Regions from separate parts of the Lacrimispora xylanolytica genome, predicted to be linked through region 2. Evidence: a T-box and tRNA genes for the amino acid it is inferred to sense, from the RefSeq annotation. Region 2 holds a T-box; the other holds one or more tRNA genes.
What was found. The T-box of region 2 lies ahead of proS (proline--tRNA ligase). A T-box ahead of a tRNA ligase gene usually reads a tRNA of that ligase, here a tRNA-Pro.
Positions count from the first base shown of each region.

Region 1: it has a tRNA-Pro gene. The T-box ahead of proS (proline--tRNA ligase) is inferred to sense a tRNA for this amino acid. The anticodon was not compared.

Region 1 covers NZ_CP113524.1:2,487,715-2,493,877, forward strand. Annotated here, with positions in the region: gene OW255_RS11780 (P-II family nitrogen regulator) at 96-437, opposite strand; gene OW255_RS11785 (hypothetical protein) at 462-764, opposite strand; gene OW255_RS11790 (DUF1538 domain-containing protein) at 757-2,418, opposite strand; gene OW255_RS11795 (GGDEF domain-containing protein) at 2,506-3,390, opposite strand; tRNA gene OW255_RS11800 (tRNA-Glu) at 3,641-3,712, opposite strand; tRNA gene OW255_RS11805 (tRNA-Pro) at 3,733-3,806, opposite strand; gene OW255_RS11810 (PolC-type DNA polymerase III) at 3,969-6,163, opposite strand, start outside.
Region 2 covers NZ_CP113524.1:4,080,738-4,086,900, reverse strand. Annotated here, with positions in the region: gene OW255_RS18850 (nitroreductase family protein) at 145-882, shown strand; gene OW255_RS18845 (RluA family pseudouridine synthase) at 890-1,579, shown strand; gene OW255_RS18840 (AI-2E family transporter) at 1,693-2,808, shown strand; gene OW255_RS18835 (HD domain-containing protein) at 2,805-3,377, shown strand; T-box leader at 3,431-3,641, shown strand; gene proS (proline--tRNA ligase) at 3,694-5,127, shown strand; gene OW255_RS18825 (CCA tRNA nucleotidyltransferase) at 5,160-6,163, shown strand, end outside.

The DNA.
Region 1 (6,163 bases), 1.6 Mb from region 2:
GAACTTCAGATGCAATGTCAAGTGAGTGGGACAAAAAAAGCATCACCAAACCATGAGCAGTTTGATGATGCTTTTATCTTGATTGATTACTTTGTTTATGATTCTTCCTCATACTCCTTAATGGGTGCATTAATGCCAATGGCTTTGTTGACCGGCATTACAAAGCAGACTCCATGAAGCGGGGATTTCCAGCCAGCTTTTTCCTTGATCTGGCACATAATTTTCTTAGCTGTTGCTGCGTCTACGAGAGTCAGTATGATCTCTTTTTCTGAATCAATGGTTATCCCCATAAAGGATTCATGATTCACGCCTTCTCCTCGTGCATTTATAACCGTAGCACCGCCTGCCCCTTCTGCCCTTACAATATCCATAATTGTATCGGTATAACCGGCATTCACCACAATAAAAAGGGCTTTGATTTGGTCGGAACATTCCATTTGATTTATTTTCCTCCTAAAAATTTAAAATGACATTCCCGAAATAGGCATCGTAAAGGCGATTCCAGTATTGGGGTTTCCAAAATCAAATTCATTTAACAACATATCAAAAATAACTTCAGTTTTTTCTTTCGGTAATACCGAAGTTAATATAACTTTATTCTCTTCCGGAACCAGCCCAAGCATGTCTAACAGATAATTGGATTTAATCGTTCCTTTTCCATAAATGGTATTGACAATCCGATTATCAATGCTGCACATTCGGCTTAATAAGGCATCTTTTTGCTTTCTTCCGGTAATTATAAATAAATATTCAATATTATCCACTGGCACCCTCCTCTAAGTCAACAATCGGTTCCATCTCATATTCAGTTTCCTTAAGTGTATCCTGGGAAGAGAGCTCCATAGAACTGGATTCCTCTTCCTCCAGCTGTGCCGCATAAAAGGACAATTCCTCGTATTTTTCCTGCTCGAATTTTTCGTTCAGTTCCTGAGCCTGCTTTAACTTCCGATTATACAAAAGCCCCAGAGACTGTACGGCAATCAAAGGCGTTACAGAAATAAATGCGATAATACCGAACCCATTGGTAAGAACGGATTGGGCTTCACTACCCGCTGACAAAGCGACTGCCTGTGCTGTTCCAAGAGTCAGCGGTGTTAAGAAAGCAGAAGTCAATGCTCCCCCAGTTACGCCGCCGGAATCAAAAGCCAGGCCTACAAACAAAGAAGACGTCTTTGTCATCATAATAAGTGATATGGCATAAAGCGGTACAAGAAACCAAAGTATATTAATCTGGGTCAAAATCTTAAGCATGGAAAAAAGAGAGGCAAAGCCAATCCCAATAGCCAGGGTCATTCGTATAGTCATCTTCTGAATATGACCGTTTGTTATCTCTTCCAGCTGCTCTCCTAACACCGTAACAGCTGGTTCAGACAGCGTAATTGCTGCACCCAGAACAAACCCCAAAGGCAGAAGAATCCATTTAAACCACTGTGGCCGGCCGGCGCTTAAAAACACTTCCCCTATATACTTTCCAGCAAATGCAAAACCATAATCAATACCCGAAAGGAATATAAGCAATCCCAGATACACCGGTACAACACCAAGTATTGTCCTGATAAACTGTTTTCTGGGAAGCTTTACCAAACGGAACTGAAATGGTAAAAACACGATAATAATAGGAAATAACGCAAGGGCAACCCCTGTTATATTCGAAACAATAATCCCAAGAAAGCTTTCGGCTCCGCCTGGATCATAAATACCGGCAGGCGGCAGATTTCCACCGTAACTGATTTTTAAAATGATACCGTAAAGGAACACTGCGATAATTGGACCAACCGATGCGATTCCTATAATACCAAAGGTATCATCATTTGTTTTACGCTTTGACATGGTGGCAGAAATACCCATGCCCAGTGCGAGTATAAAGGGAACCGAGATATCACCCGTAGTCGCACCACTTCCATCAAAGGCTAGTGCCACAAATTCATCCGGTACAAAAATCACAATGAAAAAAGTCATGATATAAAGAATCAAAAATACAATCTTTATGTTCATATCCTTAATGACCCGGTACAAGGCTAAACCTACGAATATACCTACACCAGAACTTAATATCCATACAAAAACAGTTTCATTGACCTCATTCATCGTCATGTGGGTCTGCCTTGCAAGTACTGCAAGAGCTGGCTCCGCCACGGTTGCCAGAATCCCAAACAAAATTCCGAACAAGATAATAAAGATACTTTTATTGAACTTTATCAAAGAACTTCCAACCATTTTTCCAATGGGCAGAATGCTGGAATCTAATCCCACCAAAAAGAATGCCTGCCCAAAAACAACGCTTAGGTAACCAATGACCAGTTTAACATAATCAGATGATTTTTCCATAGGCGCCATAAAGACACAAACAGTGATTATTATAAAAACAAGCGGAAGTGAAGATAAAAAAACCTCTTTTAAAGTACGTAATGTTTTCATATTTTAATTATATAAGAAATAAATAAAAATGCAACTTTAATTTCCCGTCCTGGTAATTTATTTATGACTTATATACCTTTCCCTTTGTTATGATCCATAGTGGTATTTGCGTTTCTTTGCCAGATACATTTCTTTGTCTGCTTCCCTAATGAGTTCTGTTGCCGTTATGGGAGTATCCTCCATAGTCCGGATACCGAATGTAAGGGAAAGCCTGATGTTTTCTTTGTCTGTACTGATTCCGATCTTTCCAACATCATTTTGTATTTTCAGCATGATCTGTTCCGCTTTATCTGCCCTCATTCCGCCAAGGCAGATTAGAAATTCGTCTCCTCCATACCTGGCTGCCCAGGTCTTTCTTCCATCTATATAGTTAAGAATTACTTCCCCTACTGATCTGATGGCTTGATCTCCAGCTTCATGTCCATAGGAATCATTAATAGCTTTAAAATTATCAAGATCTACGAAAGAGACGGATAAGGGGTTGCCGGTAAGGGTAGCTTCCACAATATCAGCAGGAAGCCGTTCATTAATATACCTGCGGTTAAAAAGCAGTGTCAGGGGATCTTTAATGATTGCATTATTGATTTCTCTGGCATACTTTGTAAGCATCTCATTTTTGGTATAATCTCCATCGCCTACGAACATCGTATCCGTCACATTTTTAAATAACTCCAGTACAGCCGGTAATTCAACATTGGTAATAGGAATTGCAGTCACCAAAATAATTGATTCTTTAAACTTTTCCATTTTTACCAGACTTCTGTCTTCCTGATACGACCGAATGGAGATGCAATTGTCACAGATTCTATTATCCCCCCAGTAGTCATAACATATTACTTTCGTTGAAATCATACCAGAATCCCGATATTCCAATACTTTCTTATGCAGAGGATCAATGAGACGTACAGCATCAAACATTTTATGGAAAAAATCTAATTTTTCTTTTATCTCATTAAGAGTAATTCGGTCCATGTATCCTCCTAAAACTTTTACTAATGAATCAAAAAATACCAATTATAAAAACAGAATGCAAAACTTTTTTCTATATTACCATATATTATCTTAATTTAACAACAAGAAATTCCATTTTGTTTAAATAAACAATTTATTAGATGTGTAGTAAGTTTGGTATCAATGCTTTTATTTTTCACACTAAATTAACATAAGAGAATTTTCATAACACAAAAAAGCCTCCAGGTTTTATCCTGAAGGCTGATTATTATGACCTATCCGAGAATCGAACTCGGGTTTCCGCCGTGAGAGGGCGGCGTCTTGACCGCTTGACCAATAGGCCATTACTAAGGAAGTACTGAATCGAGGCGACAAGATTCGAACTTGCGACCTCTGCGTCCCGAACGCAGCGCTCTACCAAACTGAGCCACGCCTCGATTACGTTAGGTAGTATAATATAAATCCCAACGTATGTCAACCTTATTTTCAAAATATTTTAATTTTTTAAAAATACTGGAAAAATAGATTCAAAATTCTTACACTCTCCCATTGAGGCAGAAACGAACTGTACCAATGAGAGAATGTTTTAAGCTTATCTGTTATGCCAAATCGAATAAAGAAAGCTGGTTTGATTCCGGAAGTTCCCCTAAAAGGCCTAAGTCTCCCATGAGGTCACATACGGTCTTGCTGACCTTTGTACGGTTTCTGAAATCTTCCCGTGACAGGAATTTACCATCCTTGACGGCATCCACCACTGCATCGGCAGCCTTCTCTCCCAATCCGTCAATACTGCTTAAGGATGGCATCAGCTTTCCGTCAATAATCTGGAAGTGTCTGGCTTTCGCCCGGTAAATATCAATGGGCATAAACTCATAGCCCCTGGCATACATCTCCTGAACGATTCTCATATCCCTCAGGGTATCCAGCTCTTTCTTTGACAGGGTATCCATTCTCTTTCTATAATCTGCCAGGAAATGCTCCAGTTTATCTCTTCCCTGACACATCAGCTCATAGCTGAAGCCATTGGCACGAATGCTGAAAAAGGAAGCATAGTAAGCAAGAGGATAAAACACTTTACAGTAGGCAATACGCCACGCCATCATTACATAGGCCGCCGCATGTGCCTTTGGGAACATATATTTGATCTTTTTACAGGACCATATGTACCAGTCGGGTACTCCGTGGGCTATCATCTCTGTTTCCCAGTCAGGCTTTAAGCCTTTCCCCTTACGAACGCTCTCCATAATGGAGAAAGAGAGTCCTTCTTCTATCCCCATAGAAATAAGATAGATCATAATATCATCTCGGGTACAGATAGCAGTCTGAATGGTCGCCTTCCCTTCCTGAATGAGAGCCTGAGCATTCCCAAGCCAAACATCAGTACCATGGGCAAGTCCTGCGATACGGACCAGATCGGAGAAATATTTTGGCTTTGTATCAATTAACATCTGCATGGCGAAATCCGTACCGAACTCAGGTACACCCAAAGCTCCAAGCTTACAGCCACCGATATCTTCCGGCAAAATTCCAAGGGCTGAAGTATCCTGAAACAGGGACATGACCTCTGGACTGTCAAGGGGAATATCCTTAACCGGATCAAAACCGATTAAATCCTGGAGCATTCGTATCATGGTAGGATCGTCGTGTCCCAGTATATCGAGTTTTAACAGATTGTGGTCAATGGAATGGTAGTCAAAATGAGTGGTCACCGTCATAGTCGTCATATCATTGGCAGGACGCTGCACCGGCGTAAAGGAATAAATCTCCTCTCCATGAGGCAATACAATAATACCGCCTGGATGCTGCCCTGTCGTCCTTCTGACCCCTACGCACCCCTGAACGATCCGGTTAATCTCACAGTTACGTTTTCTTACGCCATGCTCTTCATAATAATTTTTCACATATCCAAAGGCGGTTTTATCCGCCAGCGTACCAATGGTACCCGCACGGTAGGTCTGCCCTTTTCCGAAAATCACTTCGGTATAGTCATGGGCCTTACTTTGATATTCTCCGGAGAAATTAAGATCGATATCCGGTTCCTTATCTCCTTTAAATCCAAGGAATGTCTCAAAAGGAATATCAAATCCGTCCTTTTCCAAAGGGTGCCCACAAACAGGACACACCTTATCAGGCATATCACATCCTGCCATACCGGAGAATTTTTTTACTTCTTCTGAATCGAAATCATAATAATGGCATTCTGTACAATAGTAATGCGGACTTAGAGAATTTACCTCTGTAATACCTGACATATAGGCCACAAAGGAGGAACCTACAGACCCACGGGATCCAACCAGATACCCGTCCTCATTGGATTTCCAAACCAGCTTCTGGGCGATAATGTACATTACTGCAAATCCATTGGATATAATGGAGTTCAGTTCTCGCTCCAGACGCTCTGTAACGATTGTAGGGAGATTTTCCCCATAAATGGCATGTGCCTTATCATAACAGATCGTTCTTAAATCTTCATCAGAGTTTTCGATTACAGGAGCGCATTTATCCGGGCGGACCGGAGAGATCTTTTCGCACATGTCAGCGATTTTTCTGGTGTTTTTAATGACTACCTCTTCTGCTTTATTGGGACCAAGATACTCAAATTCCTTAAGCATCTCTTCTGTTGTCCGTAAATACAGGGGCGCCTGTTCATCAGAATCCTTAAAGCCCTGGCCTGCCATGATGATTCTTCGGTAAACCTCATCCTCGGGGTCAAGAAAATGTACATCGCAGGTAGCACAGACCGGCTTTCCAAACTGTTCCCCCAGAGATACGATTTTTTTATTAATATCAATTA
Region 2 (6,163 bases):
ATCTCATAATACCCTGGGTTGCCAGGTTCTGGATATAAATAGATGAATATTTGTTTAAGTTCTTTGAAATGTATTTGCCTGTACCTCAGATATTTAATATAATAAAAAGACGACAAATGTTTCGGTTTAGAAAGGAAGGCTATGATGAATGAGACAATCAGGGAATTAACAGAACGAAAATCAGTGCGGGTATACGAAGATAGAGCAATTGAACCTGAAAAAGAAGATTTAATCCTGGAAGCCGCCTTGCAGGCTCCTACAGCCGGTAAGATGACCTTATACTCCATAATAAAGGTAACCGATCAAGAGATAAAGGACCGCTTGGCTGAAACCTGTGATCACCAGCCATTTATTGCAAAGGCGCCCCTTGTCCTAGTGTTTGTAGCAGATTATCAAAAATGGTATGATCTGTTTTGCCGCCATGTGGAAGAAGTGAGACACCCTGGCCTTGGTGACCTTATGCTTTCCATAGACGATGCATTAATCGCAGCCCAGAACTCAGTCGTAGCCGCTCAGTCCATGGGAATCGGATCCTGCTATATTGGAGATATTATAGAAAATTATGAAATTCATAAAGAGCTGTTAGGTCTGCCCAAATATGCGGTCCCTGCGGCAATGGTCGTATTCGGATATCCAACGGAGCAGCAAAAGGAAAGAATAAAGCCTGCCCGACAGCGAAGGGAATGTGTGGTGTTTGAAAATACATACCGCCGCCAAAGCCCGGAAGAATTTGAAAAAGAGCTTACATACAGTGAAGGAGAAAAGCCGGATTTTAAGGCCTGGGTCAATGCATTTTGTAACAGAAAATGGAATAGTGATTTCAGTGTGGAAATGAGCCGCTCCGTAAAGGCCATGATAGAAGCCTGGGAAAAAGAGGATTAGAAAAAATATGAATTTAAATATACTATATGAAGACAAAGAAATCCTGATCGTGGAAAAACCAGTGGGCATAGAATCCCAGTCAGCCAGATCCTTTGAACCGGATATGGTCAGTGAAGTAAAGCGACATATCCACACCTTATCCCCAAAATCAGGGGAGTCTTATGTGGGTGTTATCCACAGGCTGGATAAACCGGTCGGCGGCGTCATGGTTTATGCAAAAACAAAAAATGCCGCAGAGTCTTTAAGCAGGCAGGTTTCCGGCCACGAAACAGATAAAATGTATTATGCTGTCGTATGTGGAAAACCTGTGGAAAACTTTGGCACCTACGTGGATTATTTGTGGAAAGACGGAAAAAACAATTGTTCTAAGATTGTGGAAAAGGGGATAAAAGGTGCAAAAGCAGCAGAACTTGACTTTAAGATTGTGGATAACAAAGAGCTTCAAGGAGAGGAATTAAGCCTTCTTGAAATCAGGCTGAAAACAGGACGCCATCACCAGATACGGGTACAGATGGCAGGACATGGAACACCTCTATGGGGCGACCAAAAGTACAACCCTCGTTTTCAGCAAAAGGGCAATAGGACCAATGTAGCTTTATTTGCCTCCAGTCTTACCATAACCCATCCTGTAACAGGCAAGAAGATGACATTTTCTGTGAAACCAAAAGGCGAAATGTTTGATCTTTTTTCCTTATAAAAACTCGTTTTTATGAGGAATTTTTTACTAATTTCAAATCTGAATAATTTAAAGTCCTGGCGCTCATACTAGTCAATGTACAAAAGAAGTACAAAACAGAAACAGGTGAGTCCATGGAGAAACCGAGCAGGAAACTGAAGAAAACATTATTAATATTGGGAGTTACGGGGGCAGTGTATTTGAGTTTTCGCTATTTGCTGCCCCTCGTGATTCCCTTTTTGATTGCCTATGTATTTGCATTGTCCTTACGTCCTTCTGCCCTTTGGATTGAACGAAAGACCCGGTTCACCATAAAGAAAAAAGTGATTTCCATTCCCCTTGCAGTCATCGGCGGAATCGAAATCATTCTTTTCATGATCGTATTCGGGATTATTCTATATGCCGGAGGAAGAAAGCTTACCATGGAGGCCAAGCTTCTATTCCAGAATCTTCCCCAGATTATGAGGAGCATCGATGCCTGGCTGACAGAAAACTGCACCTTTGCGGAGCAGTTTTTAAAGCTGCCTGACGGATATCTCCTTAAGGTGGTTCGGGATATTATATCAGGCGGAGAAGCCGCAATAAAAAGCAGAGCCATGTCATTTGTCATGTTAAATTCAATGAGCATTATCAAATGGCTGGTGCAGGTGACCATTCTGACTGTCATTTTATTTATTGCCACCATCTTAACACTTCAGGAAATGGATGATATCAGAACCAGAAGAGATAATTCCATGTTCTGTTATGAATACGCCATGCTTGGAAACCGTCTGATGTCAGTGGGCAGCGCATGGTTAAAGACCCAGGCCACCATCATGATTTTCACCATGATCATCTGCTCTGTGGGTCTGTTTCTCATGGGGAATCCATATTTTATCCTCCTTGGAATCGGAATTGGCTTTTTAGATGCCCTTCCTATCTTTGGTACGGGAACTGTCTTAATTCCCTGGGCAATTGCTGCTATGGTGGGGAAAAACTGGGTATATGGTATTGGCCTGATAGTCATTTACATTATCTGTTATTTCATAAGAGAAGTGATGGAAGCAAAGATTATGGGAGGAAAGGTAGGTCTGACACCTCTGGAAACCCTGGCGTCCATGTTTGTAGGACTTCAGCTTTTTGGGCTATTTGGCTTTATTATGGGGCCGATCGGATTATTAATTATTGAAGATATTGTGGAGCTGTATGGCGGATCGTGCTATAATTGCAGAGAACAAACGAATCGGGAAGGAAATGAAAAGGCACGATGAACCCAAAGGAATTGATTGAGTTTTTAGGATTGATAGAAACGTTAAAATGCAATACAAGGCACAACTGGACAACCTCCGGACGCCAGGAAAGTGTGGCAGAGCATACCTGGCGGCTGGCGGTTCTTGCTATGTTAATGGAGCCGGATTTTAAAGACCTGGATATGAATAAGGTGATTCGCATGTGCCTCATCCATGACTGGGGCGAGGCGGTAACCGGAGATATTCCAGCCTTTGTTAAGACCGATAGTGATGAGGCAGTAGAGGAAGAAGCCATTCATTCCTTATTAGACAGATTGCCAAAGGCTGCTTCTGACCGCTTTACCTCTCTTTTTCTAGAATTGTTAGAGTGCCAGACAAGGGAAGCAAAGCTGGTTAAAGCCCTTGATAAGATTGAAACTGTGATTCAGCACAATGAGGGAGGTACTGGCTACTGGCTTCCCCTGGAATATGATTTAAACTTAACCTATGGAAATGAAATCTGTGACAGCTTTCCCCAGACAAAGGATTTAAGGAACCAGGTAAGGGAGGACAGCATAAGGTTAATGGAGGAAGAGAAGGGCAGGAAATAAACAAAAGCCAGGCCTTCCTCTTGACAAACATATGCAAATAACGTAAAATCAACCAAAAGACGTTGAAGAGGATTACTAAGTGATGATGTATTCCAGAGAGAAGGCCATTTGGTGAAAGGCCTTTATACCCCTCATGACCCAACCTACCTCGGAGTCCCGCAGCAAACTGCGGCGCAATTTCCGGCGTTATCGGATCTAAAAGTGAGCCATTGAATGTATCTTTGGCTAAATTGGGTGGCACCGCCGAGTTGTTCGGTCCCTTTTATAGAGGGAACGGATGGCTCTTTTTTAATTCAAAGAATAAAGGAGAATTGTCATGGCAAAGGACAAGAAATTAGTAGAAGCAATCACATCCATGGATGTGGACTTCGCCCAGTGGTACACGGATGTAGTAAAAAAAGCAGAATTGATTGATTATTCCAGCGTAAAGGGCTGTATGGTCATTAAGCCTGCAGGCTATGCCATTTGGGAAAACATTCAGAGCGAGCTGGACCGCAGATTTAAGGAAACAGGCGTTGAAAATGTCTACATGCCCATGTTTATTCCAGAAAGTCTTCTCGAGAAGGAAAAAGACCACGTGGAAGGCTTTGCACCGGAGGTTGCCTGGGTCACTCATGGCGGACTGGAGCCCCTTCAGGAGCGCCTTTGTGTCAGACCTACCTCAGAGACCTTATTCTGTGATTTCTATTCCAGAGAGATCCAGTCCTATCGTGACTTACCTAAATTATATAATCAGTGGTGCTCCGTAGTCCGCTGGGAAAAGACGACCAGACCATTTTTACGCTCCAGAGAGTTCTTATGGCAGGAAGGCCATACCGCACATGCCACAGCGAAAGAAGCAGAGGCAAGAACCGAGCAGATGCTTAACTTATACGCAGATTTCTGCGAAGAAGTTCTTGCAATGCCCGTAATCAGAGGCCAGAAGACCGAGAAAGAGAAATTCGCAGGTGCTGAGGCAACTTACACCATTGAAGCCCTCATGCATGACGGAAAGGCACTTCAGTCCGGAACCAGCCATAACTTTGGAGACGGATTTGCCAAAGCCTTTGAGATTCAGTATTCCGATAAAGAAAATAAGTTAAGCTACGTACATCAGACCTCCTGGGGCTTAAGTACCAGATTAATCGGCGGTATCATCATGGTACACGGCGATGATAACGGTCTTGTCCTCCCTCCAAGAATTGCTCCGGTTCAGGTGATTATCGTTCCGGTTCAGCAGCAGAAGGAAGGCGTTCTTGATAAGGCATTAGAATTAAAAGGCATGCTTTCTAATTACAGAGTGAAAGTAGATGACAGCGACAAGAGCCCGGGCTGGAAGTTCAGCGAATCTGAGATGAGGGGTATCCCCATTCGTGTGGAAATCGGACCGAGAGATATGGAACAGAATCAGGCAGTCTTAGTACGCCGTGATACCCATGAAAAGATGACCGTATCCATTGATGAACTGGATGAAGAGGTAGGAAAGCTCCTTACCGCTATCCAGAAGGATATGTTTGAGCGGGCAAAACGCCACAGAGATGAACATACCAGTGAAGCCATTACTATGGAGGCCTTTACAAAAACCGTAGAAGAAAAGCCTGGCTTTGTAAAGGCTATGTGGTGCGGCAATCAGGAATGTGAAGATAAAATCAAGGAATTAACAGGAGCAACTTCCCGTTGTATGCCATTTAACCAGGAAAAACTCAGCGATACCTGTATCTGCTGCGGAAAGCCTGCGGTTAAGATGGTTTACTGGGGAAGAGCGTATTAATCTTATATAGGAACAAGGAAAAGGAGAGCGTGATGAAGATTTTAGTGCCCCAGGCTGCAGGGAACATCATAGAACAACTGAATGCCCATGGATTTGAAGCGTATGTGGTAGGCGGGTGTGTCAGAGACAGTCTGCTCAATCGGACCCCTGAAGACTGGGACATCACAACCTCCGCAAAGCCGGAGCAGGTAAAGGATATATTTCCAAGGACCGTTGACACTGGAATTCAGCACGGGACGGTTACAGTGCTTTGTGACAAGACTGGGTATGAAGTAACCACCTACCGCATTGACGGAGAATATGAGGATGGACGCCATCCAAAATCTGTGGAGTTTACAAGAAATCTGGAAGAGGATTTAAAACGGCGCGATTTCACAATTAATGCCATGGCATACAGTGACCGGGATGGTCTGGTGGATATCTTTGACGGGCAAAAGGATTTGGAGCAGGGTATCATCCGGTGTGTAGGCAATGCAAGGGACCGGTTCACTGAGGATGCCCTGAGGATTTTAAGGGCTGTACGGTTTTCCGCCCAGCTTGGCTTTTCCATCGAAGAGGAGACGAGAAAAGCAATCACTGTGATTGCTCCCAATATGGCAAAGGTCAGTAAGGAGCGGATTCAGGTGGAGCTTTCCAAGCTGCTGGTATCAAAGCATCCGGAAACAATTGTTAAAGTAAATGAATGCGGAATCTCTCCTTATATATCAGGTGTGTTTCACCAGGCTTTAAAAACACTTTCCGGTGAGGAGAACCTGGTACGGCTCCCAGACAAGAAGCATATGCGCTGGGCTGGGATTTTGAGGCATCAGAAGCCGGAAATAGCAGTAGAGATATTAAGGGATTTAAAGCTGGATAATGACACCATCAGCCAGGTTAAGACCTTAGTCGCCCTCTGGGATCAGGAGATACCGGAAGATAAGCCTGCCATCCGAAAGGTGATGAGCGGACTGACTCCGGAGCTCTTTCAAGATCTCCTTTATTTTCAAAATATATTCGGAAGAAAACCTTATTTAGAAAGTCTTAAAAAGGTGGAAGA